DNA from 3 places in the Rosenbergiella sp. YN46 genome. Region 3 is predicted to be linked to each of the others. Evidence: predicted binding sites of a transcription regulator. Region 3 holds the regulator's gene; each other region holds the start of a gene.

Region 1 (9,988 bases), on a different contig from region 3:
AGTTCGGACCTATCGTGGTCTCCTGCGTGGTCAGCACTCTGCTGGTGCTGGTGGTGGTGAGCTGGAGCTCCCATCTGATTCACGGCGAGCGCAAAGTTATCGGACAAAAAGAGGCAAATAAAAAATGATCCACGATATCTGGTGGTCGCTTCCCATGACGCTGGTGGTCTTCTTCACGGCACGCAGACTGGGGAGCTGGCTGAAAACGCCGCTGCTCAATCCGTTACTGGTTTCAATGGTGGTCATTATTCCACTACTGTTGCTGAGCGGCACGCCTTACGCCCACTACTTCCGGGGCAGCAAAGTGCTAAACGATCTGCTGCAACCGGCGGTAGTCGCGCTGGCCTTCCCGCTCTATGAGCAATTGCACCAGATTCGCGCCCGATGGAAGTCGATTATCAGCATCTGCTTTATCGGTAGCCTGGTGGCGATGTTTACCGGCACCGCCGTGGCCCTGCTAATGGGCGCTACTCCGCAGATAGCGGCGTCGATACTGCCGAAGTCAGTCACCACACCTATCGCCATGGCAGTCGGCGGCAGTATTGGCGGCATTCCGGCAATTAGCGCAGTGTGCGTAATTTTCGTCGGCATTCTGGGAGCGGTATTTGGTCATACCCTGCTTAACAGTATGCGCATCAGTACCAAAGCTTCGCGCGGTCTGGCGATGGGTACCGCCTCGCATGCGCTGGGCACCGCCCGCTGCGCAGAACTCGATTATCAGGAAGGCGCTTTTGGCTCCCTGGCGCTGGTTATCTGCGGTATCTTCACCTCGCTGCTGGCCCCTTTTATGTTCCCGATAATCATGGCGCTAATGGGCTAGGCTAAACTGTGCGCTGCTTTACTCTGAGTTGAAGTTAATTTTCATTTGTTACATTAATAATTAGATTATGATCACATATAGCTTTCCAACAGCGCCGTACACTACGGTTCCATTAAGCTGATTCGGAATCCTTTCATGCATTCACGTTTCCAGGTCGCCCTCGACCAGACTCCAACGCAACTGCACGCCGCGCTGGCACCGCTCGTCGCCGATGACCACTTCCCCGCTATGTTCAGCGCAGCGGAGGTCGAAACCCTGAAGCGCCACAGCGGACTGGACGATGACGCGCTGGCCTTTGCGCTGCTACCGCTGGCCGCCGCCTGCGCCCGTACCGCGATTTCACGCTTTAACGTCGGCGCCGTAGCCCGGGGCGAAAGCGGCAATCTTTATCTTGGCGCTAATATGGAGTTTCCCGGCACCACCATGCAGCAGACCCTGCATGCCGAGCAGAGCTCCATCGCCCACGCCTGGATGCGCGGCGAGCGTCGCCTGATGGCCATCACCGTCAACTACACCCCCTGCGGCCACTGCCGTCAGTTTATGAATGAGCTGAACAGCGGCACCGATCTGCATATTCACCTACCGGGTCGCCCGTTTGCCACCCTGGGCGACTACCTGCCAGACGCCTTCGGGCCCCGGGATCTGAATATTGCCACCTTGATGATGGACGAAGAAGATCACGGCTATCCGCTGGAAGGCGATGCCCTGAGCCGGGCCGCTATCGCCGCCGCTAACCGCAGCCATGCTCCATACAGCCAGTCACCCTCCGGCGTGGCGCTGGAGATGCGAGACGGCACGCTGTTTACCGGCAGCTATGCGGAAAACGCCGCCTATAATCCTTCGCTGCCGCCGCTTCAGGCCGCGTTAAATCTGATGTACCTGTGCGGCTATCAGCCACAGGATTTGCTGCGCGCCATACTGGCTGAACGACCGGACGGCACCCTGACCCAATGGGAAACCACCGTTGCGCTGCTGCGCACCATGGAGTGCCGCAGCCTCGATCGTGCTTTGCTGGTCTGAGCGATAACTGGCTGAAAATTAGCGCAACCGGATTCGCCCGTGTTGCGCCGCTTCCACGGATACAGTAGCCTTGGATAACCTTTTGATTCCCGATACCGAGCCCGCAAGTCCATGTTGAAGCGCCTGTTATACAGCCTGCTGGTCATTATCGGCTTACTGCTGTTGTCCGTTTTCGCGCTGGACCGCTGGATGAGCTGGAAAACCGCCCCCTGGGTTTATGACGAAATCCAGGATCTGCCCCGCCGCCAGGTCGGCGTAGTGTTGGGCACCGCCAAGTATTACCGCACCGGGGTGATTAATCAGTATTACCGCTACCGCATTCAGGGGGCAATTAATGCCTGGAACAGCGGTAAGGTCGATTATCTGCTGCTGAGTGGCGACAACGCCCAACAAAGCTATAACGAACCGCGCACCATGCGGCGCGATCTGATCGCCGCTGGCGTCGATCCTTCAGCTATCGTGCTGGACTACGCCGGTTTTCGCACCCTGGACTCCATCGTACGCACCCGTAAAGTGTTCGATACCAACGATTTCATCATTATCACCCAGCGTTTTCACTGCGAACGCGCGCTGTTTATCGCCTGGCATATGGGCATTCAGGCCCAGTGTTACGCGGTTCCTTCCCCCAAGAACATGTTGACGGTGCGCATCCGCGAATTCGGCGCCCGCCTGAGCGCACTGGCCGATCTCTACATCTTTAAACGCGAACCGCGCTTCCTGGGGCCGCTGGTGCCGATTCCGGCCACCCACGAGATAGCCACCGACGCCCAGAATTATCCGGCTGTCACCCCTGAACAGTTGGTCGAACTGGAAAAGAAACTGAAACGTTAGGCCGTTTGATTGTTGGTGCCAGCCGCCCGGGCGGTGAGCTGGCGCCACAACCACTCCACCGGCCCCTGGCGGAAGCGGCGCAGCCACAGTAGCGAGAACAGCAGATTGACTGCCCATACTCCCGGCACAAAAGCCAGCAGTTGTAGCCGGCTGAACTGCATAAACAGCCCGAAGCGATAAAACAGCGTGGTGCAGATCAGGGTCTGCAGCAGATAGTTGGTGAGCGCCATGCGGCCTACGCAGACCACCGCCACCGTCAGACGAAAACGGGCCAGGCGCGGCCAGTAGCCGAACGCCAGCGCGGCATAGCCAATGGTCTGAAACGGCGCCCCCAGTTCACGCGGCGCCTGAAGGATAAAAGCGCACCAGCGATAATCCCACCCCAGGCGCCACTGGGCAGCGATAGCGGGAAGGTTAATCGCCATGCCCAGGGCTATCAGCAGCCAACCGCTGCGCCGGTAGTGATCCAGACTGAAACGCCCGGCCAGCCAACCGCTGCGCATCAGCGCGGCACCCAGCAGCATCATACCTGCCAGCTGCCAGCCGTACTGTACCCCCAGCGCCAGCAGACTGTCGCTTAGCGCCCCCAGCCGCTCGTGGATAGCCTCGCCGCCCTGAGCCAGTTTCCACAGCCGTTCGTACTGAAGCGCCGCGGTATCAGGTACCCAGCTGCGGCTGAAGCCATTACCCTGAATGCCACCCAGCACCAGCAACACCACCACGCCAATCAGGTAAAGCAGCACGCCGGTATTGAACAGCTGACGAACGCCATAAGCGTCGCGCACCATACGCCAGCAAATCAGCCCCACCAGGCCGTAAGACAGCAGAATATCGCCGTCCCACAGCAGCGCAGCGTGCAGAAAGCCCAGCAGCACCAGTAAACTGAGGCGCGCCTGGATCCAGCGTTTGCCACGTGCCAGCAGCATCTGCAATCCGGCGCCGAACAGCAGCGCGAAAAGGGTCAGGAATTTGACCTGGGCGAAAAGATCCAGCAACGCCCATGTCCAGGCGTCGCTAAGCGAGATATGGCCAGCCCAGGCGGGATTCAGCCAGGCCGCCCTCGGCAAACCGAAGGCGTTGATATTCAGAAGCAGGATGCCGAGAATGGCAACGCCGCGAATAAAATCCAGCGTGACATTTCTCTCCATTTTCTCCTGCCCGAATGATTAGCTATGGTGACGGACGGCGCGCAGGAACTCCTGGCGCGTATTCTGGCTCGATTTAAACAGACCGCCCAGCGAAGTGGTGGTGGTGGCGCTGGTCACGTCACGAATACCGCGCGCCTTCACACAATAATGGACTGCATCAATGGATACCGCCACATTGTTGGTGCCCAGAAGGGTTTGCAGAGCCACCAGGATCTGCTGGGTCAGGCGCTCCTGAACCTGCGGACGGCTGGAAAAGAACTGCACGATGCGGTTGATTTTCGACAGGCCAATCACCGTATCTTTGGGAATATAGGCGACGGTCGCCTTGCCATCGATGGTCACAAAGTGGTGTTCGCAGGTGCTGGTCAGCGTGATATCACGCACCGTCACCATCTCGTCCACTTTCATCTTATTTTCAATCAGGGTGATCTTCGGGAAATTCGCATAGTCGAGGCCGGAAAAGATCTCATCCACATACATTTTGGCGATGCGATGCGGCGTCTCCATCAGACTGTCATCGCTGAGATCCAGGTTGAGCAGTTGCATAATCTCCGTCATATGACCAGCGATACGACTTTTACGGGTTTCGTTATCCAGCTCGTGCACCGGCGGACGCAGCGGAGTTTCAAGCCCGCGAGCGACCAGCGCCTCATGAACAAGGGCGGCTTCTTTACTGAGTGACGGCATTTATTTTTCTCCTGCAGGTGTGGCTAATCTCCGCCTCATGGGACGGAGCGTGCGCTCATTGTGCGGTAGCAGGCGCACAGAATCCAGCGGCTAGCCCGATAATGGCTGAAATAGTTGCTGCCTTTCAACCCCGGGCGTAACGAGGGAATGATGCGCCATTCCCGACAGCGGGTGAAGTGAAACTTCCTCAGTCGTCGTGAAATTATTGCCCAACGGCTGCTATGATGAAAGCCACGTGTGCGAGACAACATGGAGTGACATGATGGAAAAAATCGAAGAGCATCGCTGTTTTGGCGGGCTAATGCAGCGCTGGCGCCACGATTCGACGACGCTGGGCTGTCCCATGACCTTCAGCCTGTTCCAGCCCCCTGCGCGCGAAAATGCGCCACCGCTGCTGTGGTGGCTCTCCGGTCTGACCTGCAACGATGAAAACTTTACCACCAAAGCAGGCGCTCAGCGGATGGCCGCGGAACTGGGGATTGCGCTGATCGCGCCGGACACCAGCCCGCGCGGAGACGCTATCGCCGATGACGCCGCATATGATCTGGGCCAGGGCGCCGGTTTCTACCTGAACGCCAGCGAGCACCCCTGGGCCAGCCACTATCGGATGTACGATTATCTGTGCGATGAACTGCCCGCCCTGTTGGATAGCCACTTTGCGTTTTCTGGCAAGCAGGCCATTGCCGGTCATTCGATGGGCGGCCACGGTGCGCTGATAATGGCACTGAAAAATCCGGGGCGTTTCTGCTCGGTGTCCGCTTTCGCCCCCATCGTCAATCCGTGCCGGGTACCCTGGGGACAAAAGGCATTCAGCGCTTATCTGGGCCCCGACGAGGCCGCCTGGCGTGAATGGGACAGCTGCGAACTGCTGGCTGGCGCACCTGAAGCGGCGCAACTACCGATGCTGGTCGACCAGGGTGATGCCGATCCCTTCCTGGCGGAACAGCTACAGCCCGCCCGACTGGCCGAAGCGGCCCGCTGCCGCGACTGGCCGCTGGAGCTGCGCATCCAGCACGGGTACGACCACAGCTACTACTTTATCGCCAGCTTTATTGAAGAGCATCTGCGTTTTCACGCGGGGTATCTGTTTAAGTAACATCTCCGGCCCCGCTCTCGCGCGGGGCATAACGCCCCTGCCTGCGGCGCGAATCCAGCGCTATCAGCATCACCGAGGAAACAATAAGCAGCGTCCCCACCCAGTCCGGAATAGTGAAAACCACGTGAAGCAACAGCAGTGACAGCAGCGCGCTGCTGAGCGGTTCGGCGCAGCTCAGAATGCTGGCCCGCGGCCCGCCGATAACCTGCGCCCCTTTCAGATAGAGGCTAAAGGTGATCGCGGTACCGACGACTACCAGATAGAAGAAAGCCATTAATACGCGGCCATCGCCCGCGATCTGCACCGGCTGGCGCACGTAGAACGGCACCAGCATCAATCCACCCAGTAGCATGCTCCACCCGACGATCGGTAGCGTGCCGTAACGGGCGATAAGACCCGACGAATAAGTAGTGTAAAAGGCAGCGGCAAAGGCCGAGATAATCCCCCACAGCAGCGCCGCGCCGGAAATGCTGAGCGAGGTGGGATTGCCGTGGGTGACCAACAGGAAGGTTCCCGCCAGCGACGTTATGATGGCAACCAGCACAAACGGGCCCGGCCAGCTTTTCCTGGCCAGCGCAAACCAGGCAACGATAATCGAAGGCGCAAGGAATTGCAGCACCGTCGCCGTAGCGGCGTTGGATTTTTCAATGGTCACCAGGAACGAAAGCTGCACCAGCAGCGCGCCGAACAGAGTAAAGAACAGCAGCCGGTAGCGATCCGCGCGGTCGGTAAAAATGCGGAAAATGCGTTCGCCCTGCATAAACGCCAGCATCAGCAGGATCAAGCCGGAAAACAGCAGTCTGACCATGGTCAGCCACTGAGCTGACACCCGGCTGCTCTCCATTATATATTGCGCGCACACTCCGGAACTGCCCCAGAGTACGGCGGCGAAGAGTACGCAGATAATCCCTTTTTTGGTCTGGCCCATGGTTGCTCCGCAGGCAGGAAAAGATGTCGGGCATGATAGCGGTAAAGCGGTTTGTTTTTAAGGTTCATCGCGCAAGAAAGGCCATGTCGCCTGAAGACATGGCCAGTCGGAAGGATCAGAAGCGGTAGTCCGCCGCCAGGAAGTAACGGCGGCCATCCTCGTTATAGCTGTAGTCGTCGCGATTCAGCGCTTTATCGCCCAGATTGAGCACCCCGCCGCGCAGCTTCAGGTTGGCTGTCGCCTGCCAGGCAGCGCCGATATTCCAGACCGTGTAGCCGCCGGGCGTCGGATTGCCGCTGGTGATAGTACGGCGCTCGCCGGTGTAGTCGGTCTGAATGTAGAACGACCAGTCATCGACCGGCAGCCAGTCCAGGGTCGCATGAGCGGTATGGAATGGCAGCTCTTCCAGCGGCTTGTTGCCGCCGTCGCTCAGATTGCGGCCATCGGTATAGGTGTAGTTAAGCGTCAGCTTCCACTGTTCACTGAACGGTACTTTCAGCTCCGTTTCTACGCCGCGGATCCGCGCCCGATCCACATTGTAATAGCGGAATGCGGGCTTGCCGTCGATCATACCGACGTAGTTAGGCCAGCTCGGCGCCAGTGCGGCATTTGAGGTACGGCTGATATTGATCATATTGTCGATATCATTCTGGTAAGCGGTGACGCTGGCGGTCACCCCTTCCAGCCAGCCCTCTTCGCCCGCGTAGTAAAGCCCCAGTTCAAAGCTTTCACTGGTTTCCGGCTTCAGATCCGCGCTTCCTACCACCTTACAGGAGCCGCGACAGGAATTACTCTGCCAGTTCGGGCTAAGCTGTAGCAGGGACGGCGCCTTAAAGGCGGTGGCCCAGCCCCCTTTCACCGTCATGCTGTCCGTCGCATTCCACACCAGATAGGCTCGCGGACTCCAGCGATCGCCGTAGGTTTCATGATCGTCCATACGCAGACCGGTGGTCAGGGCCAGCGGTTCGAACAAACGCCATTCATCTTCGATAAACAGCGCATACTGGCTTGCAGAAGTGCTGCTACCGCCGCCGCCGGTCAAATTCACCGAATCGCTCAGCTTATCGTGGCGCCATTCGCCGCCCATAGTGAGTATATGGTTAAACTCAGTGAGCGGCAGCACCAGCTTACCGTCCAGGGTATTATTGCGCGACACGATGGGCGCGCTGTTGCCGGAATTCAGGTTTTCCAGACGGTCGCCATAGAAGCGCAGCTCGGTGTTGCCGTAATCCCAGCGGCCACGGTGCGCCAGCGAGTAGTTCTGGCGCTCCATGCGGTTTTTATCCAGCGAGTCCGAGGCGCGATCCTGGCGATCGAATCCGTAACCGAAATCGATATCCTGGTTATCCGTGGGAGTCAGCGCGAATTCAACGTTAGCGCTACGGGTGGTATAACCCTCAATGCGCGGCGATTCCCCGGTACTGCTGGTAGCAGAGCGCTGCTGCTTATCTTTTTCACGCTTGCCGAGGCTACTCCAGAACTTCACCCCAAGCAGGTCATCAATAACAGGCCCGGTAACGAACAGGCTACCGTCATAGCTATCGCCAAGATCGCGATTTTCCTGAACCGTGGTATCCAGGCTAAGGCTGCCGTGCCAGGCTCGCCCGACTTTACGGGTGATGATATTGATGACGCCACCGAGGGCGTCTGATCCATACAGCGATGACATCGGGCCGCGCACCACTTCGATACGTTCAATGGCGTCCACCGGGATCCAGTTCAGGTCAAAATCATTGTGGCGGAATGCCGCATTGCGGGAATTAACGCGCTTGCCGTCGATCAGAATCAGGGTATAGCTGCTGTCGAGGCCGCGAATACTGACACCCTGGCGGTTATCCCCTTCATTGGTCAGTTGAATCCCCGGCACCTCCTTCAGGACATCCTTCAGGTTCTGCACCGGCCGGCGCTTAAGATCTTCACCGCTAATCACGCTGATGCTGGCGGGCGCGTCTTTCAGGTTTTGCTCTACCCCAGCGGCCGTCACCACCATCACATCTTCTTCCTTCCGCTCCGCGTCGGTTTCAGCCCAGGCGGGCAGCATCAGCGCGGCGGCGGACAGGCACACGCCTCCCCGCACCACAGGATTTAACCTAAACATTCTTTTCTCCATGAGGTAAATAACGCAAATCAATCAAATTTGCTCACACAGCAAAGTCATCAGAGTCGATGACGGCGGTCATCATACTGGCCTCCGAACGGGTATTTTCCCGTTATTCAGCGCCGCCCTTGACCGTGATTCCCCAGAACGATCAATGACTTTAAGCCAGCCAAACACGCTTTTTTACAATTTTTGCAAAAGATAAAGCAAATGATAATTGTTATCAATATCTTTATTAAATAAATGGAGAATATAGAAATGTGACAGATCAGGAACAGTAGGAAAGGATAAAAAACGGGGCGCCAAAGCGCCCCATAGACAGGAAAATTACTTCTTCAGATGCTCCGGGAACTCCATCTCGCTGTAGCGAACGAAGTGGGTGCCTCTGAACAGCTTATAGCCGAACCAGATAGCCAGGAACAGCGGAATACCAATGTAGGTGGCGGTGACCCCCACCCAGTCGATGCGATCCTGCAGGAAGGCTTCATAGTTCTGACCCAGGGTGATGATAAGGCACAGAACAAAAGCGAAGATCGGCCCCAGCGGGAAGAAGCCAGAACGATACGGCAGCTCATTAATATCATGGCCCTGCATCACATAACCACGGCGGAAGCGGTAGTGACTGATAGCGATCCCAAGCCAGGCGATAAAACCGGTCATCCCGGAGGTGTTGAGCAGCCACAGGTACACGGTCTGGTTACCAAACATCGAGGTCAGGAAGCACAGCCCGGCCACCACGGTGGTGGCGTACAGGGCGTTACGCGGCACTCCGCCCTTCGACAGCTTCGAGAACACCTTCGGTGCCTTTCCATCGCAGGCCAGGGTATACAGCATACGGGTAGAAGCATACATACCGGAGTTACCGGCAGAAAGTACGGCGGTCAGAATAACCGCATTCATTACCGCCGCCGCGGAAAGCAGGCCGGCATGTTCAAACACCAGCGTGAAGGGGCTGACGCTGACGTCGGTCACGTCGTTACGCAGCAGGCTCGGATCGGTGTATGGAATGATCAGGCTGATAATCAGAATAGCGAACACGTAGAACAGCAGAATTCGCCAGAACACCTGGCGTACCGCACGAGGGATATTTTTCGCCGGGTCGGCGGATTCACCGGCGGCGATCCCGATAAGCTCGGTGCCCTGGAACGAGAAACCGACGATCATCGCCACCCCAATCATGGCTGCGAAGCCGCCCGCAAAGGGAGCGTCTCCGGTGCTCCAGTTAGCCCACCCTGCGGGATGCGCACCTTTGAAGATGCCCAAAATCATTAACAGGCCGGTAGCGATAAAGATGATAACGGTCGTCACCTTGATAAGCGAAAACCAGTATTCCGCTTCACCGAAGCCTTTTACCGAAATG
Region 2 (9,988 bases), on a different contig from region 3:
CAACCTGGATCCAGCCGATATCATCCTGTTTAACCTGCAGTTTGAAGAACGCGGCGGCGCGGAATTGTTCGATCCGTCTGAAGACTGGGCCGAACACGTAGACTTCGATCTCAATCCCGACTTTTTCGCTGAGGTGGTGATCGGTCTTGCCGACGAAGACGGCGGTGAGATTAACGATATCTTCGCCCGGGTGCTGATGTGCCGCGAAAAGAGCCACAAGCTATGTCATATCCTGTGGCGCGAATAATGACCTGAAAAAAGCCGCCGTTTCCGGCGGCTTTTTTTATAGCGGATCCACCTTCAGGCAGGCCACTGCGTGCTGAAAACTCCCCTCCAGCGGCGGTTTAGTCGCAGCGCACTCCGGCCCGGCCATCGGGCAACGGGTACGAAACACGCAGCCCGAAGGTGGATTAACAGGCGACGGCAGATCGCCTTCCAGCAGCTGTAACGGCTTCGCCTTCTCCCGATCCGGATCCGGTAACGGCACCGCTGACATCAGCGCCCGGGTATAGGGATGGAGCGGATTACGATAAACCTCATCCCTGGCCCCCAGTTCCACCGCATGGCCCAGATACATCACCAGAACCCTGTCGGAAATGTGTTTTACCACCGCCAGATCGTGAGCGATGAAAATCAGCGATAGCCCCATTTCTCGCTGCAAATCCCGCAGCAGATTCACCACCTGAGCCTGAATAGAGACATCCAATGCCGATACCGGCTCGTCGCAGATAACCAGCTTCGGCTCCAGAATCAGCGCCCTGGCGATACCGATACGCTGACACTGCCCGCCGGAAAATTCATGGGGATAGCGGTTAATCAGGTTAGGCAATAGCCCCACCTTCGCCATCATCGCTTTAACCTTATCGGTCACCTGACGGCGCGGCAGTTGCGGATGATATGTGCGCAGCGGCTCGGCAATGATATCGCCGATAGTCATCCTCGGATTCAGCGACGCCAGCGGATCCTGAAAGATCATCTGGATATCGCTGCGTACTTCACGCCACGCCCGGGTATCCAGTTCCGTCAGTTCACGCCCAAGCCAGGTAACTCGACCGGCAGAAGCTTTTACCAGACCGATAAGGGCTCTGGCAAATGTCGACTTGCCGCAGCCCGACTCCCCAACCACACCCAGGGTTTCACCCGCGTACAGGCGCAGCGTCACACCATCCACCGCCTTCAGCTGCTGCGCCGGTTGCCAGAACCAGCGTTTGTCGTCGCGCACATCGAAATGAACTTTCAGGCTATCGACTTCGAGCAGAACCTCACGTTCTTCGATCTGGCTCATACCATCTCCTCCTGTGGCTTATAGCAGGCGCGCAGCCGCCCCTGTTCAAACGGCGTAAGCGGTGGCGCCTGGCGACACTCCTCCATAGCCCAGGGACAGCGCGGTCGAAACGGGCAACCTGTCGGCAGGTTCAACAAATTGGGCGGATTGCCCGGAATGGTCAATAGCACCTCTTCTTCACTGTCCAGCGCAGGCACCGCGCTCAACAGGCCTCGCGAATAGGGATGCGATGGCCGGTAGAAAATATCCCGGGCGCTGCCATACTCCATGGTACGTCCGGCATACATGACCAGCACCTGGTCGCACAGCCCGGCTACCACGCCCAGATCGTGGGTAATCATAATGATAGCGGTATTAAATTCGCGCTTCAGCTCGTTGAGCAGGCTCATAATCTGCGCCTGCACGGTAACATCCAGCGCCGTGGTTGGCTCGTCGGCAATCAGCAACTGCGGACGGCACAGCAGCGCCATGGCTATCATCACCCGCTGGCGCATACCGCCAGAAAACTCGTGCGGATACATGCGCATGCGCTTGCGGGCTTCCGGCATCCGTACCGCGTCCAGCATCTGTACTGAGGCACTGAACGCGTCGGCCTTGCTCATTTTTTTATGTAGCATCAGTACCTCCATCAACTGTTCCCCTACCCGCATATAGGGATTCAGAGAGGTCATGGGGTCCTGAAAAATCATCGCAATCTGCTCGGCGCGCAGTCGGTTCATCTGCGCTTCGGGCAGATTAAGGATCTCACGGTCATTAAAACGCGCCGAGCCGCCAGTATGGCCGTTGGACGCCAGTAGCCCCATAAGGGCAAACGCAGTCTGGGACTTACCGGAGCCGGACTCGCCGACAATGCCCAGCGTTTCGCCGGCTCGCAGGCTGAAATTCAGAGAATCAACCGCAGTAACATCGCCATCCGGCGTGGAGAAGGTCACCCGCAGGTCTTTAACCGCCAGCAGCGGCGCAGTCAGGTTTGGATTGTGACTCATCGGCTCACTCCTTAACGATCTTTCGGGTCGAGGGCATCGCGCAGGCCATCGCCGATAAAGTTAAAACAGAACAGAGTCACCACCAGAAACCCCGCCGGAAACAGCAGCAGCCAGGGGGAAACCTCCATCGAATTGGCACCATCGCTCAACAGCGCACCCCAGCTACTGAGCGGCTCCTGGGTACCCAGCCCCAGGAAGCTAAGAAAAGATTCAAACAGAATCATATTCGGCACCAGCAGCGAGGCATACACCACTACCACGCCCAGCACGTTAGGCACGATATGGCGCATCACAATCCCGGCGGTAGAGACGCCACCAACCTGAGCGGCTTCGATAAACTCTTTGCGCTTAAGACTCAGGGTCTGGCCGCGCACGATACGCGCCATATCAAGCCAGGAAACCATGCCGATTGCCACAAAGATCAGCAGAATGTTCTGGCCAAAAAAGGTCACCAGCAGGATAACGAAAAACATAAACGGAAATGAGTTAAGGATTTCCAGCAGGCGCATCATCACTGAATCCACCCGACCGCCAAGATATCCGGAAAGCGCGCCATACAGCGTGCCGACAACCACCGCCACCAGCGCCGCGCAAATACCCACCATCAGAGAAATACGCCCGCCAATAGCCACCCGCACCAGCAGGTCGCGCCCGGAAGAATCGGTGCCGAAGTAGTGCCCGCTGGCCCATTCCGGCGCCGCGGACATCATCGCCCAGTCGGTGTCGTCATAGGTAAAGGCGGAAAACATCGGCGCCAGTATCACAAAGATCGCAATCAGCGCCAGAACCAGCAGACTGGCGGTAGCGGCCCGGTTATGCAGAAAACGACGCCGCGCATCCTGCCACAGGCTGCGGCCTTTGACATCCAGCTGCTGGCTGAAATCCTCCAGCACGGCGCTGTTCTTATTACTCATCATCATCGGTCAGCTCCGCGTCAGTAACGAATTTTCGGATCGATCAGCGCATAAAGCACATCGACCACGGCGTTGAACAGAATGGTCAGCACCCCTACCAGAATCGTCAGGCTAAGCACCAGCGAATAGTCACGGTTCAGCGCACCGTTAACAAACAGCTGACCAATACCCGGCAGGCCAAAAATGGTTTCAATCACCATCGAGCCGGTAATGATGCCCACGAAAGCCGGCCCCATATAAGAGATCACCGGCAGCAGAGCGGGACGCAGCGCGTGACGCAGAATAATGCGCCGCATCGGCAGCCCCTTAGCCCGGGCGGTGCGAATAAAGTTCGAGTGCAGCACTTCTATCATTGAGCCGCGGGTAATACGGGCAATACTGGCGATGTAAGCCAGCGACAGCGCCACCATCGGCAGAATCACATAGTTTATCCGTCCGCCGTTCCAGCCGCCTCCCGGCAGCCATTTCAGCGTAATTGAGAAGATCAGCACCAGCAACGGCGCCACCACAAAGCCCGGAATCACCACCCCGGTCATGGCGAAGCCCATTACCGTATAGTCCCATTTGGTGTTCTGTTTCAGGGCGGCTACAGTACCGGCCCCCACTCCAAGAATGACCGCCAGTGCAAACGCGGCCAGCCCCAGTTTCGCTGAAACCGGAAAAGCACCGGCCACCAGATCGTTGACTGAATAATCTTTATATTTAAATGAAGGCCCGAAGTCCCCGTGAGCCAGCTGTTTCAGGTAACTCAGGTACTGGGTCATGATGGGATCGTTAAGATGGTATTTAGCCTCAATATTGGCCATCACTTCCGGTGGTAGATTACGCTCGCCGGTAAAAGGGCTACCTGGCGCCAGGCGCATCATAAAAAAGGAGATGGTAATTAAGATAAACAGCGTCGGTATCGCTTCCAGACAGCGACGCAGGATAAATTTCAGCATTGCCCTAACCCTCTGGCTCTGTCACTGGAGAGGTATCGAGCGGCGGGTCTTAACCCGCCGCAAACCATCAGTGCTTAATAATGTACATATCTTTGGTGTAGGTATTATCCAGCGGATCCTTGCCGGTATATCCCCCCACCCACGGTTTCACCAGTCGGGTATTCACATAGTAATAGACAGGCACGATGACGGAATCTTTGTCCAGCTGCTGCTCTGCCTTATCGTAAAGCGCTGCCCGGGCATCATTACCAGAAGCTTTCAGAGTCTCGGCGATAATTTTATCGAATGCCGGGCTCTTATAATGCGCGGTATTGTTGGAGCTGTCCGACAGCATGGTATTCAAAAACGAGCTCGGCTCGTTATAGTCAGCGCACCAACCGGCGCGAGCAACATCATAATTCCCCTGATGGCGGGTATCCAGGAAGGTTTTCCACTCCTGATTTTCCAGCCGTACGTTAACACCCAGATTTTTCTTCCAGATAGAAGCGGCAGCAATCGCCATCTTCTTATGCAGATCCGAGGTGTTATACAGCAGATCAAAACTCAGTGGTTTTCCTTTACCATAACCCGCAGCTTCCAGCAGTTTACGCGCTTCTTCATTGCGTTTTTCCTGGCTCCAGCCAACCCATTCTGGCTTCGTTAGTTTCATTCCATCGGCGTAAGGCGGGGTATAGCTGTACGCCGGAAGGTCGCCCTGATTTTTCACCTTATTGACGATAATATCGCGATCCAGACCCAGTTTGAGCGCCGTGCGCACTCGCGGATCGTTAAACGGCGGCTTGTTATTATTGATTTCGAAATAGTAGGTACACATATAAGGGGTGATGCTAAGCTCTTTCGGCAATTCCTGTTTCAGTTTGCGAAATAGCTCAATCGGCAGGTAATTATTAGTGATGTCGATTCCACCGCTGCGATAGCGGTTAACGTCGGTCACTTCAGAAGCAATCGGCAGCCAGGTAACCTGATTGATAACTGTTTTATCGTTATTCCAGTATTGTGGGTTACGGGTCAGTACCAGTCGTTCATTCACCACCCACTGCTTCACGGTATAGGCACCGTTATTCACCATCTTGCCAGGCTGGGTCCATTTATCTCCGTATTTTTCAATGACCGCCTTCGGTACCGGCGACATAGAAGGATGAATCAGCAGCTTATAAAAATAGGGTACCGGCTGGCTTAAGGTGACTTGCAGCGTATGGTCATCCAGCGCCTTAACGCCCAGGCTCTCCGGCTTTTTCTTACCGGCGATAATCTCATCAACGTTGACGATATGGCCATACTGAAGATAACTGGCATAAGGAGAAGCGGTATCCGGCGTCGCCAGTCGCTGCCAGCTATAGACAAAGTCCTGGGCGGTCACAGGTTCACCATTGGACCATTTAGCGTCTTTACGCAGATGAAAGGTCCAGACTTTAAAATCCTGATTTTCCCATCTCTCCGCCACGCCGGGAATCGGGTGGCCCTGGAGATCGGAAATCAGGAGCCCTTCAAACAGATCGTGACTGACATTGGATTCCGGAATTCCTTCAATTTTATGCGGATCCAGCGACTGTACTTCCGCGCCGTTATTGCGCACCAGGGTCTGTTTTTCCGCCAGAGTGACTCCGTGCGGAACCTCCGCCGCCCCTGCCCCATTCGCCGTGATTAATGCCCCCAGCATCGCCATCGCGATACGGGTTTTCTTTGTGATGATGGTCATTGTGTTATTGCTCCTGTACTTATAATTATTGGCCCTTTCAGGCCTGCGCCATGCCGGGTACAGCCCGGCGGCGGGCGTCGGCTGAACGAAAGACCGACAGCCCGTCATTCCTGTTACGCTCGCGCTAATCCAGCGCACCGTATTTATGAATCCTGTCGACAGAGGTAGACACAATCACCAGACAAAAGATAGAAAATGGGTTTTAACACTATAAATTATGCTTATTTCATTATAAATATTGGTATAGCTCGACTCTCCGCAAACTAGCAAAATGACGAAGGCTTCCGCCAGGAATATTTTGCAAAATTGTTAAGCAATGCACCCGACGAATAAAAATCACTCAACCCTCGATGCCAGTCGTGGAGTCAGGTACTAATAACACTGACCGATCGCGGCGGCAAGACGCGATCGACTGTCGGCTGGCCGGAACCGGCCCGGAGCCTAATTCAGCGATTTATATAGGATTTTGATATATCAGAACAGAGAATATGACCGCGGCCCCATCAGGCGCCGCGGTAAACAGAAGTGTTGAACCGTCGATTAACTCAACAGACCGGGAAATATCGATTTAATACCGGTGACGATAAACTCAATACCGAGCGCCATCAGCAATAATCCCATAATTCGGGTAATGACGTTAATTCCGGTCTGTCCCAGCAAACGCACCAGCCACGGTGCGGCACGAAACAGCAGCCAACAGCTCAGAGCAAACAGCGCGATTGCGACGCTAAAACCCGCCAGATGGAGCCAGTTGTCATAACGGGTACTCCAGACGATGGTGGAGCTGATAGCGCCGGGGCCAGCCATCAGCGGTAGCGCCAGCGGCACCACCCCCACGTTCTCGCGAATGGCCGTTTCCGATTTTTCCTGCTTATTCTGTTTATCCTCCCCCAGTTTGCCGCTGATCATCGACATGGCGATAGTGACCACCAGGATACCGCCAGCGATCCGGAAGGAGTCGATGGAGATCCCGAACATCTGCAGAATAGCATCCCCCAGGAACAGCGAGCACCAGAGAATAATCGCGACCGAAAGGCTGGCGGTCATATTGGTCTTATTACGCGCCGCCGCGGTCTGGTAGCTGGTCATGCTGATAAACACCGGCAGGATCCCTACCGGGTTCACCAGCGCGAACAAACCAATAAAGAATTTAAACCAGGTTGGAAAATCAAACAGTATCTGAGTCACCCGAGACTCCAAAAATAAACGGGGAAAAAAGGCCCGCGTAATGTAATGGAAAAGCGCTCGTGGCGCCACGTTAATTAGCCAACAGAGCGTTATCTCCTCACAGACAGCGTCGGTTTCGCTGATATTATAGCCACTCATCCCACGCCTACCCCTTTTGCACAGGTGGCGTGATTAATAAAGCGGCAAAACCGCCTGCTGAAAGGTGTCAGCTTGGCGTAAAATTGACATAGATCACAAAACAACTACTCAGAAGTGAGTAACCTTGGTGACGCCGCCAGGGATAACAGCGTCAGGTTGATGATGTTTCAGGCAAGGCTCTTTTAGTAAATCTGCGTCGCAGCAGTTTTCGCTCCCTGCGAACAAGCGACAGTAAATCGGCGAACTATACTGGTATCCTGGATGCTGATTTACTAAAAGAGTTTAACATTATCAGGAGAGCATTATGGCTGTTACTAACGTCGCTGAACTAAACGCACTCGTCGAGCGCGTAAAAAAAGCCCAGCGTGAATATGCCAATTTCACCCAAGAGCAGGTTGATAAAATCTTCCGTGCCGCCGCACTGGCCGCCGCCGATGCTCGTATTCCCCTCGCCAAAATGGCCGTTTCCGAATCCGGCATGGGTATCGTTGAAGATAAAGTCATCAAAAACCACTTTGCTTCCGAGTATATCTACAACGCCTATAAAGATGAAAAGACCTGCGGCATCCTGGAAGAAGACGAAACTTTCGGCACCATCACCATCGCTGAACCCACCGGAATCATCTGCGGTATCGTTCCGACCACCAACCCGACATCAACCGCTATCTTTAAGGCGCTGATCAGCCTGAAGACCCGTAACGCCATTATCTTCTCACCGCATCCACGTGCTAAAAACGCCACCAACAAGGCGGCGGATATCGTACTGCAGGCGGCTATCGCAGCCGGCGCGCCGAAAGACATCATCGGCTGGATCGACGAACCTTCCGTAGAGCTGTCCAACCAGCTGATGCACCACCCTGACATCAACCTGATTCTGGCCACTGGCGGCCCGGGCATGGTGAAAGCCGCCTACAGTTCCGGTAAACCGGCTATCGGCGTAGGCGCGGGCAACACGCCGGTGGTTATCGATGAAACTGCGGATATCAAACGCGCCGTGGCCTCTATCCTGATGTCCAAAACCTTCGACAACGGCGTTATCTGCGCCTCCGAGCAGTCAGTCGTGGTTGTGGATTCCGTCTATGACGCGGTACGCGAGCGTTTCGCCAGCCATGGCGGCTACCTGCTGCAGGGTAAAGAGCTGAAAGCCGTTCAGGAAATCATTCTGAAAAACGGCGCGCTGAATGCAGCTATCGTCGGTCAGCCGGCGGTGAAGATCGCAGAAATGGCAGGCATCGACGTTCCTGCCGGCACTAAAATCCTGATTGGTGAAGTGACTGAGGTGGATGAAAGCGAGCCGTTCGCTCACGAAAAACTCTCTCCGACTCTGGCGATGTATCGCGCTACCGATTTCGAAGATGCGGTTGTTAAAGCAGAAAAACTGGTCGCTATGGGCGGTATCGGTCACACCTCCTGCCTCTACACCGACCAGGATAACCAGCAGGCCCGCGTGAACTTCTTCGGCGATAAGATGAAAACCGCGCGTATCCTGATTAACACTCCGGCGTCTCAGGGCGGTATTGGCGATCTGTACAACTTTAAGCTCGCACCTTCTCTTACCCTGGGCTGCGGCTCATGGGGCGGTAACTCTATCTCCGAGAACGTTGGTCCGAAACACCTGATCAACAAGAAAACCGTTGCTAAGCGAGCTGAAAACATGTTGTGGCATAAACTTCCGAAATCTATCTACTTCCGTCGCGGCTCGCTGCCGGTGGCGCTGGATGAAGTGGTTACCGACGGCCACAAGCGTGCCTTCATCGTGACTGACCGCTTCCTGTTCAACAACGGTTACGCCGACCAGATCACTTCCGTGCTGAAGGCCGCCGGAGTGGAAACCGAAGTCTTCTTCGAAGTTGAGGCGGATCCGACGCTGAGCATCGTGCGTAAAGGCGCCGACCAGATGAACTCCTTCAAGCCTGACGTGATTATCGCGCTGGGTGGCGGCTCCCCAATGGATGCTGCGAAGATTATGTGGGTCATGTACGAACATCCGGAAACCCACTTCGAAGAACTGGCGCTGCGCTTTATGGATATCCGTAAACGTATCCACAAGTTCCCGAAAATGGGCGTCAAGGCGAAGATGATTGCCGTTACCACCACCTCCGGTACTGGTTCTGAAGTCACACCGTTCGCGGTAGTGACCGACGATGAAACCGGTCAGAAATATCCGCTGGCTGATTATGCCCTGACCCCGGATATGGCGATTGTCGATGCCAACCTGGTGATGGATATGCCGAAATCCCTGTGCGCCTTCGGCGGCCTGGATGCGGTAACCCACGCCCTGGAAGCCTATGTTTCAGTACTGGCATCTGAGTTCTCCGACGGCCAGGCGCTGCAGGCGCTGAAGCTGCTTAAAGAGTATCTGCCAGCCTCTTACAACGAAGGCGCCCACAACCCGGTAGCTCGCGAGCGCGTACACAGCGCGGCCACCATCGCCGGTATTGCGTTTGCCAACGCCTTCCTGGGCGTATGTCACTCCATGGCGCACAAGCTGGGTTCCCAGTTCCATATTCCGCACGGTCTGGCCAACGCCCTGCTGATTTGTAACGTCATCCGCTACAACGCCAACGACAACCCGACCAAGCAGACCGCCTTCAGCCAGTACGATCGCCCACAGGCGCGCCGTCGCTACGCTGAGGTTGCCGATCATCTCGGCCTGAGCGCGCCGGGCGACCGCACCGCGCAGAAGATTGAGAAACTGCTGGCATGGCTGGAAAGCCTGAAGGCTGAACTGGGGATTCCGAAATCAATCCGTGAAGCCGGGGTTCAGGAAGCCGACTTCCTGGCGAACCTGGATAAACTGTCTGAAGACGCATTCGACGACCAGTGTACCGGCGCTA
Region 3 (9,988 bases):
TCAGATCCTGTCCGGTAACGATAAAGTGCAGGTTAATATGAGTGAACAGGCGCGGCGCCTCTTCACGACGCTCCGAGGTCAGTTTCACCTCGCAATCGGCCACGTCATGACGCCCCTTTTGCAGAATAGAAACCACATCGATAGCGCTACAGCTTCCCACCGCCATCAGTACCATTTCCATCGGGCTGGGGGCCTTATCGCCGGAATTTCCGTCCATCAGCACCTGGTGCCCGGAGGCGGATTCGCCCAGAAAAGTCAGGCCCTCTACCCATTTAACTCGTGACTGCATGTTGTTGCTCCCATCAAGCCATTTTTCCTCACAGAGTAAGCCGCCGCAAAGAAAGTCGCAACAGAAGGCGATCCGGGTCAAGCTGAAACGAGACAATAGGAGACACCCGGAAAAAGCTATGCTAAAACACTGAGGATACCCTCCCGCCGCGATAGCCCGCGTCCGGGATGAAAATTCACGTGAAATTTATATAGATTACAGGCTTTTCTCATGCCAGACCCCCAGAGCGGGGACAAACGATCAATACGCCCGGAGGCCCTTACCCTTTCGGGCGTCAGCTTATAACCAGAGGATAACCGCGCATGGTGCTTGGCAAACCGCAAACAGACCCGACTCTCGAATGGTTTTTGTCTCATTGCCACATTCATAAGTATCCATCGAAGAGCACACTTATTCATCAGGGTGAAAAAGCCGAAACCCTCTACTATATCGTTAAGGGCTCTGTTGCAGTGCTTATTAAAGACGAGGAAGGTAAAGAGATGATCCTCTCCTACCTGAACCAGGGGGATTTCATCGGTGAACTGGGGCTGTTCGAAGAAGGCCAGGAGCGTAGCGCCTGGGTACGGGCAAAAACCGCCTGCGAAGTCGCTGAAATCTCCTACAAAAAATTCCGCCAGTTGATTCAGGTTAACCCGGACATTCTGATGCGCCTTTCCGCACAGATGGCCCGTCGCCTGCAGGTCACATCCGAAAAAGTCGGTAACCTCGCCTTCCTGGATGTGACTGGCCGGATAGCACAGACCCTGCTGAACCTGGCGAAACAGCCGGACGCAATGACCCACCCGGACGGAATGCAGATCAAAATCACCCGCCAGGAAATCGGGCAGATTGTGGGCTGCTCCCGCGAAACCGTCGGTCGTATTCTGAAAATGCTGGAAGATCAGAATCTGATCTCCGCGCACGGGAAAACCATCGTCGTCTTTGGTACCCGCTAATCCGGTCTGTATGTAACGGCGTGTTGTGGCAACATGCCGTCAGGTTGATAACAAAGCGGGAAAAAACGTAGTTTTTCCCGCTTTGTGGTCATTTCAGGAGGCTATGACGCTGTCAACTGTCTCCATGTTATCTCTACCACTGACGCGTTCATCCTGTTCCAATGCGCCGACTGATCTATCACCCCGAAGTTAACTACGCGCTGCGCCAGACCCTGGTGCTCTCGCTGCCGGTGATTATCGGGCTGATCTTCGGTAGCCTGCAACAGGGGCTGCTCTTCTCACTGGTGCCCGCCTGCTGCAATATCGCGGGTCTCGATACCCCCCACAAACGCTTTTTTAAACGCCTGATCGTCGGCGGATCGCTGTTCGCCTTCAGCAGCCTGATGGTGCAGCTACTGCTGATGGAAAAAGTGCCGCTGCCCGCCATCTTCCTGGGAATGGCGCTGCTGTTGGGCGTTACAGCAGAGATCAGCGCTCTGCACGGCCGCCTGCTACCTGCATCGCTTATCGCCGCGATCTTTACCCTGGGGCTGGCTGGCAATATGCCCGTCTGGCAGCCGATGCTGCTGTATGCGCTCGGCACCCTGTGGTACGGCGCCTTTAACTGGTTCTGGTTCTGGATGTGGCGCGAACAGCCGCTACGCGAAACCCTGAGCCTGCTGTATCGCGAACTGGCGGACTACTGCGAAGCCAAATACAGCCTGCTGACCCAGCATACTGACCCGGAAACGGTATTACCGCCATTGCTTACCCGCCAGCAGAAAGTGGTGGATCTTATCAGCCTCTGTTACCAACAGTTGCATATGCTGTCCGCCACCAGCCGTCAGAACGACTATAAGCGCCTGCTACGCGTCTTCCAGGTGGCGCTGGATCTACAGGAGCATATTTCGGTCAGCCTGCATCAACCCGAAGAGGTGCAGAAACTGGTGGAACAGAGCCATGCAGAGCAGGTGATTCGCTGGGCGGCACGCACCGTGGCCGCCCGCCTGCGCGTGGTCAGCGACGATATACTTTATCACCGCTTCCCAGAACGCTTTAGCATGGAAAAACCTCTTGCCGCGCTGGAAAAAATCGCCCGCCAGCATCCGGAAAACCCGGTAGGACAGTTTTGCCACTATCACTTCAGCCGCATCGCCCGGCTACTGCGCACCCAACGCCCGCTTTACGTCCGGGATCTGATGGCCGACCAGCAACAACATCTGCCGCTGCTACGGGCGCTGCGTAGCTATTTGTCCCTGAAGTCTTCGGCGCTGCGCAGCGCAGCGCGCATTGGCACTATGCTGGCGGTCGCCGGACTGCTTGGATCAGCGCTCAATCTGCCCAAACCATGGTGGATACTGATGACTATCATGTTCGTGACCCAGAACGGATATCGCGCCACCCGGGTACGCATTCTACACCGGGCCGGGGGAACCATAGCCGGCCTGCTAATAGCGGCGGGTGCCCTGCACTTTAACGTGCCCCAGGGCTATATTCTGGCAGGGATGCTGCTGATTACGCTGATTGGCTACCTGATTATCCGCAAGCATTACGCGCTGGCAACCGTCGGCTTTACCGTTACGGCAGTGTACAGCCTGCAGTTGCTGTCGCTAAGCGGCGAACAGTTTATTATGACCCGGCTGGTAGATACGCTGCTTGGGTGTCTGATCGCCTTTGGCGGCATGGTCTGGCTGTGGCCTCAGTGGCAGAGCGGCCTGCTGCGTCAGAACGCCTGGGATGCGCTGGAGTGCGATCAGCAGGCCATCCGCCGGATTCTGAGCATCGATCCACAGCCCGGCCCGCTGGCCTGGGAGCGCATGCGGGTTAATCAGGCTCACAATGCGCTCTATAACTCGCTGAATCAGGCAATGCAGGAGCCGTCATTTAATAACCGCTACCTGGCCGATATGAAACTCTGGGTCACTCATAGCCAGTTTATCGTCGAGCATATCAACGCCATGACGATCCTGGCGCGCGAGCACAATATGCTGACTCCGGCGCTGGCCCAGCGCTACCTGCAAACCTGCGAGATAGCCATTCAACGCTGCCAGCAACGCCTGACCTGGGACAACCCTGACGACAGCGGCGCCATCCACGTACTGGACTCTCCAGAGGCGCTCACCATTGGCCCCATGAGTACCATGGAGCGCCATCTGGATCGCATCCTCAGCCATCTGAATGCCATGCACACCATCTCTTCAGTGGCCTGGCACCAGCGCCCTCATCACGGCGCCTGGCTGCGCCGTCGTTTACTGAGCAGCAAATAATCAGCGCTGCGCGATTTGCTGTGCTGCCCGGGCGAAGCGTGCCATACCTTCGTCGATATCCGCGTCGTCCACCACCAGCGACGGCGCCAGGCGCACCACATCCGGCCCGGCATTCAGCACCATAACGCCCTGCTCCGCCGCCGCATTCAGCAGATCCCGGGCCCGGCCTTTAAAGGATTCACTCAGTTCGGCACCTATCAATAACCCCATGCCGCGAACGTCGCTGAACAGGTTGTACTGCTCATTAATCTGACGCAGATGTTCGACAAAGCGCTGACGCTTGCTCTGTACACCGCTCAATACTTCCGGGGTATTGATAATATCGAAAGCGGCCTCCGCCACCGCGCAGGCCAGCGGATTACCACCGTAAGTCGACCCGTGAGAGCCAACATGGAAAGCGGAGGCGATCTCCTCAGTGGTCAACATCGCACTCACCGGGAACCCCCCGCCCAGCGCTTTGGCGCTGGTGAGAATATCCGGCGTCACGCCGTAGTGCATATAGCTAAACAGCTTACCCACACGCCCCATGCCGCACTGAACTTCATCAAAGACCAGCAGCGCCTGGTTGTGGTCACACAAATCGCGCAGCCCCTGCAGGAATTCCGGCGTGGCGGCGGTAACGCCCCCTTCCCCCTGAACCGGCTCAACCACCACTGCGCAGGTATGGTCGTCCATCACAGCCTTAACGGCGTGCAAATCGTTAAAGGGCACATGGATGATATCGGCGGGCTTAGGGCCGAAACCGTCGGAATATTTGGGTTGCCCGCCTACCGAGACGGTAAACAGCGAGCGTCCGTGGAATGCGTTATGGAAAGCGATGATTTTAGTTTTGTACGGGCTGTGGCGCGTGGAAGCATAGTAACGCGCCAGCTTAAAAGCGGTTTCATTAGCTTCAGTGCCGGAGTTCATGAAAATGACCCGCTCAGCAAAGGTTGCGTCAATCAGCTTACGGCCCAGACGCAGCGCTGGCTCATTGGTAAACACATTGCTGGTGTGCCACAGGGTTTCTCCCTGCTGCTTCAGGGCGGCTACCAGAGCCGGGTGACAGTGCCCCAGGGCGGTTACGGCGATACCTCCGGCAAAGTCAACGTACTCCTTGCCCTGCTGATCCCAGACCCGACTGCCCTTACCTTTCACCGGAATAAACTGCGCCGGTGCATAAACGGGCAGGATGACATCATCAAAAGTGGCGCGGGTAATCGCTGATTTCTCATTTGCCATAGGTTTACCATCCCTTTTTTACGCATATCTTTATTTGAAAATATAATCATTAAATATGCATAAAAAATCACAAACAGGCAAACATAAAATCAGCGCTTCAGGAAGTTTTCCAGCAGTTGATGCCCCTGCTCGCTCAGAATGCTTTCAGGGTGAAACTGCACGCCTTCCAGCGCCAGCGTCCGGTGGCGCAGTCCCATAATCTCCTGCTCATCGCTCCAGGCCGTCGCCTCCAGGCACTCCGGCAACGTGACGGGATCCACCAGCAGCGAATGATAACGGGTCACCGTCAGGGGATTATTCAGTCCCTGAAAGACCCCGACACCGGCATGCCGAACTTCAGATGTCTTACCATGCATCACCTTTGGTGCGCGCACCACGCTAGCACCAAAGGCCTGGGCGATAGCCTGATGTCCCAGGCATACGCCCAGAATCGGCAACCGACCAGCAAAATGACGAATCGCCTCCAGGGAAATCCCCGCTTCGTTAGGCGTGCGGGGGCCAGGGGAGATAACCAGATGTTGGGGGGCCAGCGCCGTAATCTCCTCAAGCGAGATTTCATCGTTACGCTTCACCCTGACATCCGCCCCCAGCTCGCAAAAATACTGGTATAGGTTCCAGGTAAAAGAGTCGTAGTTGTCGATCAGTAATAGCATAGCGGCTCCGGCAAACGTGAACCGCGCTATTCTACGCGTTTTCCCCTGCTTCGCTCACTACCATATCGAATAGCGCCTCCAGCAGTGCCGGATCGCCCATTGCCTCACTCTGGCAGGCATCACGCCACGCCAGGGGCGTAACCGGCTCCCAGTCCAGGCAGTAACCGGCGTGGATGGCCATCTGTTCAAAGAAGATACGCTGGGTACGGCCGCTGCCGAGTCGGAACGGGTGCAACACATTAATCTCGCCGTAATACCAGGCCAGCCTGGCGACAAACTCCTGGCGACCCAGCCCCGCCAGGTAGCGTTCGTTTTCCAGCTTCTGCATCAGGGCATTACCCTCTTTCTCGATCCAGGCAAAGTGGCAAAAAGGGGTATCACCCAGAGAGATATCGACCTGTCGCAGTTCACCCGCCTGTTCGAACAGTCCGGTAAAAAGATGACGGTGAATGGCGCACAGCCAGGGCAACCCTCGTAGTACCGGCCCCAGCGCCAGAGTCGCCAGGCGTTGCGTCGTCAGCATCAGCGCCGGGCCGTTCAGTGCATTACCGGCAGGCCCCAGTTCGCGTCCTGTGTCGGGATTCTCCAGCCGACAGCTGTCCTGAAAACAGCGCAGGCGTCGCTGTTCCCACAGGTGAATTTTCTGTTTGTCGGTGAATTTTTTAGTCATGACGCCCCCCGAACGCAGCCCGTTTGCCACAAGTATAAGCAGCAATTTCGGACTGCGTCGGGAGGAGGGCAGCACGCGGAACGCCGGGCACCGCGCGGAAAAACTTAAGGCAGGCGCCTGGCAGACAGAATAACAATCGGTTTTGTCGGCACATTCTGGTAGGGGCCGACATTGTGCGTCTGGGTCTGGGAAATCTTATCGGCGATATCCATTCCTTTCACAACTTTACCAAACACCGCATAACCAAAGTCACGCTGGCCGTGGTCAAGGAAAGCATTATCCGCCACGTTGATAAAGAACTGGCTGGTAGCACTGTCTTTATCCGCCGTGCGCGCCATTGCAATAGTGCCGCGGGTATTGCGCAGGCCGTTATCCGCTTCATTCTTAATCGGCGGCTTCGGCTGCTTCTGCTGCAACTCCTTATTAAAACCGCCGCCCTGAATCATAAAGCCAGGGATCACTCGGTGGAAAATCGTGCCGTTATAAAAACCGCTGTCCACATAGTCGAGGAAGTTTTTCACCGAAACCGGCGCTTTCTGGCTATCCAGCTCAAGCTCGATATCGCCTGCAGAAGTATTCAACAGAACGTGCGGATCGCCTTTAGCCGCCAGAGCGACAGGAGAAAGCGTTGAAAGGGCAAACACGGTAACGACCGCTGCCAGGGTCGATTTCAGCATGAACGGTTCCTTTGAATAGCATGAGGGGAATTTGTTGATTCTAAAGAGCATCACTGCGTCACGCCAGCCATTTACCTTTTTTTACGATGACTGCCCATCCGTCAACTAAAACGAATTTTCATCTCCATTAATGCTACTGAAATCACAATGTATATAGATAATTTCATCGAATAGTCATTAAAAAGTTTAAATCCATCACATTAATGTCTAGACTTCGGGCGCATACTGCGCCGTCAATGCGCTTTACACATCTATTCACAGGTTCGTTATGACCCGTCACAACCGCATCAAGCTTACCTGGATCAGTTTTCTCTCCTACGCCCTGACAGGGGCACTGGTGATTATCACCGGTATGGTCATGGGAAATATCGCAGACTACTTTGGTCTGCCGGTCTCCAGCATGAGTAATACTTTCACCTTTCTTAATGCCGGGATCCTGATCTCTATCTTCCTGAATGCCTGGCTAATGGAGATCATACCGCTAAAAACCCAGTTACGTTTCGGCTTTGTGCTGATGGTTCTGGCGCTGGCGGGGCTGATACTTGGCCATAGTCTGGCTATCTTCTCCGTCGCTATGTTCGTTCTGGGGCTGGTCAGCGGTATTACCATGTCTATCGGCACCTTTCTGATCACCCATCTATACGAAGGGCGCCAGCGTGGCTCCCGCCTGCTGTTTACCGACTCCTTCTTCAGTATGGCGGGAATGGTCTTCCCGATACTGGCCGCCTTTCTGCTGGCACGCAGCGTCACCTGGTACTGGGTCTACATCTGTATCGGCCTGATCTACGTCGCTATCTTCCTGCTGACTCTGGGTTGCCAGTTCCCGGCCCTGGGGCGCCACGCCGCGCCCGGGCAGCAAAAAGCGCCGAAAGAGAAATGGGGAATCGGCGTACTTTTTCTGTCCATCGCCGCGCTCTGCTATATCCTCGGTCAGTTGGGTTTTATCTCCTGGGTGCCGGAATATGCAAAACAGCTGGGCATGAATCTGAATGATGCCGGCCAACTGGTCAGTAATTTCTGGATGTCCTATATGCTTGGCATGTGGGCTTTCAGCTTTATTCTGCGCTTTTTCGACCTGCAACGTATTCTGACAGTACTGGCGCTGCTGGCCACGCTGCTGATGTACTGCTTTATTACCGGCAGTATCCCGCATCTGCCGTGGTTTATTCTGGCGCTCGGCTTTTTCTCCAGCGCCATCTATACCTCGATTATCACGCTGGGTTCGCTACAGACCCGGGTAGCGTCACCGAAGCTGGTGAACTTTGTGCTGACCTGCGGCACCATCGGCACCATGTTAACCTTCGTAGTCACCGGCCCAATCGTCGCCCACAGCGGCCCCCGGGCAGCGCTGTTTACCGCTAACGGTCTCTATGCCGTGGTCTTCCTGATGTGCCTGCTGCTGGGCTTTGTTTCTCGCCATCGCCAGCACGCCAGTGTTGCGAAGTCATAATCCATAAGCACTGCTTTTGGTTCCCCCCTCCCGGGGGGGAACCTTTCCTTCCAATCCGACAATATTTCGTCTTAAGAAACCGCTCAATTAAAAACCAGCATTTTCCGCCACTTAGATATCCACTTAAAAATCAAGGATATACCCATTAAGGGGTATACGGGGGCGTAATTGATCTGAATCAATAATAACCAGTGCTGAATCGTTAAAGTCATCAGTAATAGAAAAGAAATCGAGGCAAAAATGAGCAAAGTCAGACTCGCTATTATCGGTAACGGCATGGTTGGCCATCGCTTTATCGAAGAGCTTCTTGATAAAGCTGAACCCGGGCAATTTGACATCACTGTTTTTTGTGAAGAACCCCGTATCGCCTACGACCGTGTCCATCTCTCCTCTTACTTTTCCCACCACACCGCTGAAGAGTTGTCGCTGGTGCGGGAAGGCTACTATGAGAAACACGGTGTGCAGGTGCTGGTCGGCGAACGCGCCATCACTATCAATCGCCAGGAGAAGGTTATCCACTCCAGCTCTGGTCGTACGCTCTACTACGACAAACTGATTATGGCGACCGGCTCTTACCCCTGGGTGCCGCCTATTAAAGGCGCCGAAACCCAGGATTGCTTCGTCTATCGCACTATCGAAGACCTGAACGCTATTGAAGCCTGCGCCCGTCGCAGTAAGCGCGGCGCCGTAGTTGGCGGCGGCCTTCTGGGTCTGGAAGCAGCTGGCGCGTTGAAAAACTTAGGGGTAGAAACCCACGTTATCGAATTCGCCCCGATGCTGATGGCCGAGCAACTCGACCAGATGGGTGGCGAGCAGTTACGCAATAAAATTGAACGCATGGGCGTGAAGGTTCACACCAGCAAGAACACCCAGGAGATCGTTCAGGGCGGCAAAGAAGCGCGTAAAACCATGCGCTTTGCTGACGGCAGCGAACTGGAAATCGACTTTATCGTCTTCTCTACCGGCATCCGCCCCCAGGATAAGCTGGCGACTCAGTGCGGCCTCTCTGTCGCACAGCGCGGCGGTATCGTTATCAACGATCAGTGCCAGAGCTCCGACCCGGATATCTACGCCATTGGCGAGTGTGCCAGCTGGCATAACCGCGTATTCGGCCTGGTGGCACCGGGTTATAAAATGGCGCAGGTCGCCGTTGACCACCTGCTGGGCAACCTCAGCACGTTTGAAGGCGCTGATATGAGCGCCAAGCTGAAACTACTGGGCGTGGACGTCGGCGGTATCGGCGACGCCCACGGCCGAACCCCGGGCAGCCGCAGCTATGTCTACCTTGACGAAAACAAAGAAGTCTATAAGCGCCTTATCGTAAGCGAAGACAATAAAACCCTGCTGGGCGCGGTGCTGGTCGGCGATACCAGCGACTACGGCAACCTGCTGCAGCTGATGCTAAACGCTATTGAGCTGCCGGAAAATCCGGACTCGCTGATCCTGCCTGCCCATTCGGGTAGCGGCAAACCGGCTATCGGCGTGGATAAACTCCCGGATACCGCGCAGATCTGCTCCTGCTTTGACGTCACCAAAGGTGCCCTGATCGCGGCCATCAATAAAGGCTGCCATACCGTCGCCGCCCTGAAAGCAGAAACCAAAGCCGGTACCGGCTGTGGCGGCTGTATCCCACTGGTGACTCAGGTGCTGAACGCTGAACTGGCGAAGCAGGGCATCGAAGTCAACAATCATCTTTGTGAACACTTCGCATTCTCCCGCCAGGAGCTGTATCACCTGATTCGCGTGGAAGGCATAAAAACCTTCGACCAGTTGCTGGAAAAATATGGCAAAGGGTACGGCTGTGAAGTGTGTAAGCCAACCGTCGGCTCTCTGCTGGCCTCCTGCTG

The links. The regulator CRP, encoded in region 3, controls carbon source genes, mostly activating them, when cyclic AMP is high. The targets are predictions, from matches to a motif close to ATGTGANNNNNNTCACAT.
Positions count from the first base shown of each region.
Region 1: the regulator CRP is predicted to act here: its motif matches at 880-897, upstream of cdd (cytidine deaminase).
Region 2: the regulator CRP is predicted to act here: its motif matches at 7,233-7,250, upstream of adhE (bifunctional acetaldehyde-CoA/alcohol dehydrogenase).

Region 1 is NZ_JAZHEE010000012.1:37,461-47,448, reverse strand. Features, by position in the region: gene V3W49_RS11145 (CidA/LrgA family protein) at 1-128, shown strand, start outside; gene V3W49_RS11140 (CidB/LrgB family autolysis modulator) at 125-820, shown strand; gene cdd (cytidine deaminase) at 956-1,840, shown strand; gene sanA (outer membrane permeability protein SanA) at 1,952-2,671, shown strand; gene yeiB (DUF418 domain-containing protein YeiB) at 2,668-3,819, opposite strand; gene folE (GTP cyclohydrolase I FolE) at 3,838-4,506, opposite strand; gene fghA (S-formylglutathione hydrolase) at 4,769-5,602, shown strand; gene V3W49_RS11110 (EamA family transporter) at 5,595-6,530, opposite strand; gene cirA (catecholate siderophore receptor CirA) at 6,646-8,628, opposite strand; gene V3W49_RS11100 (amino acid permease) at 8,956-9,988, opposite strand, start outside.
Region 2 is NZ_JAZHEE010000024.1:8,910-18,897, reverse strand. Features, by position in the region: gene V3W49_RS15825 (HI1450 family dsDNA-mimic protein) at 1-247, shown strand, start outside; gene oppF (murein tripeptide/oligopeptide ABC transporter ATP binding protein OppF) at 284-1,285, opposite strand; gene V3W49_RS15815 (ABC transporter ATP-binding protein) at 1,282-2,271, opposite strand; gene oppC (oligopeptide ABC transporter permease OppC) at 2,283-3,191, opposite strand; gene oppB (oligopeptide ABC transporter permease OppB) at 3,206-4,126, opposite strand; gene oppA (oligopeptide ABC transporter substrate-binding protein OppA) at 4,194-5,825, opposite strand; gene V3W49_RS15795 (YchE family NAAT transporter) at 6,366-7,013, opposite strand; gene adhE (bifunctional acetaldehyde-CoA/alcohol dehydrogenase) at 7,456-9,988, shown strand, end outside.
Region 3 is NZ_JAZHEE010000025.1:46,141-56,128, reverse strand. Features, by position in the region: gene V3W49_RS16320 (OsmC family protein) at 1-289, opposite strand, end outside; gene crp (cAMP-activated global transcriptional regulator CRP) at 592-1,224, shown strand; gene V3W49_RS16310 (YccS/YhfK family putative transporter) at 1,386-3,470, shown strand; gene argD (bifunctional acetylornithine/succinyldiaminopimelate transaminase) at 3,471-4,691, opposite strand; gene pabA (aminodeoxychorismate synthase component 2) at 4,781-5,344, opposite strand; gene V3W49_RS16295 (putative adenosine monophosphate-protein transferase Fic) at 5,376-6,014, opposite strand; gene ppiA (peptidylprolyl isomerase A) at 6,119-6,691, opposite strand; gene tsgA (MFS transporter TsgA) at 6,960-8,141, shown strand; gene nirB (nitrite reductase large subunit NirB) at 8,382-9,988, shown strand, end outside.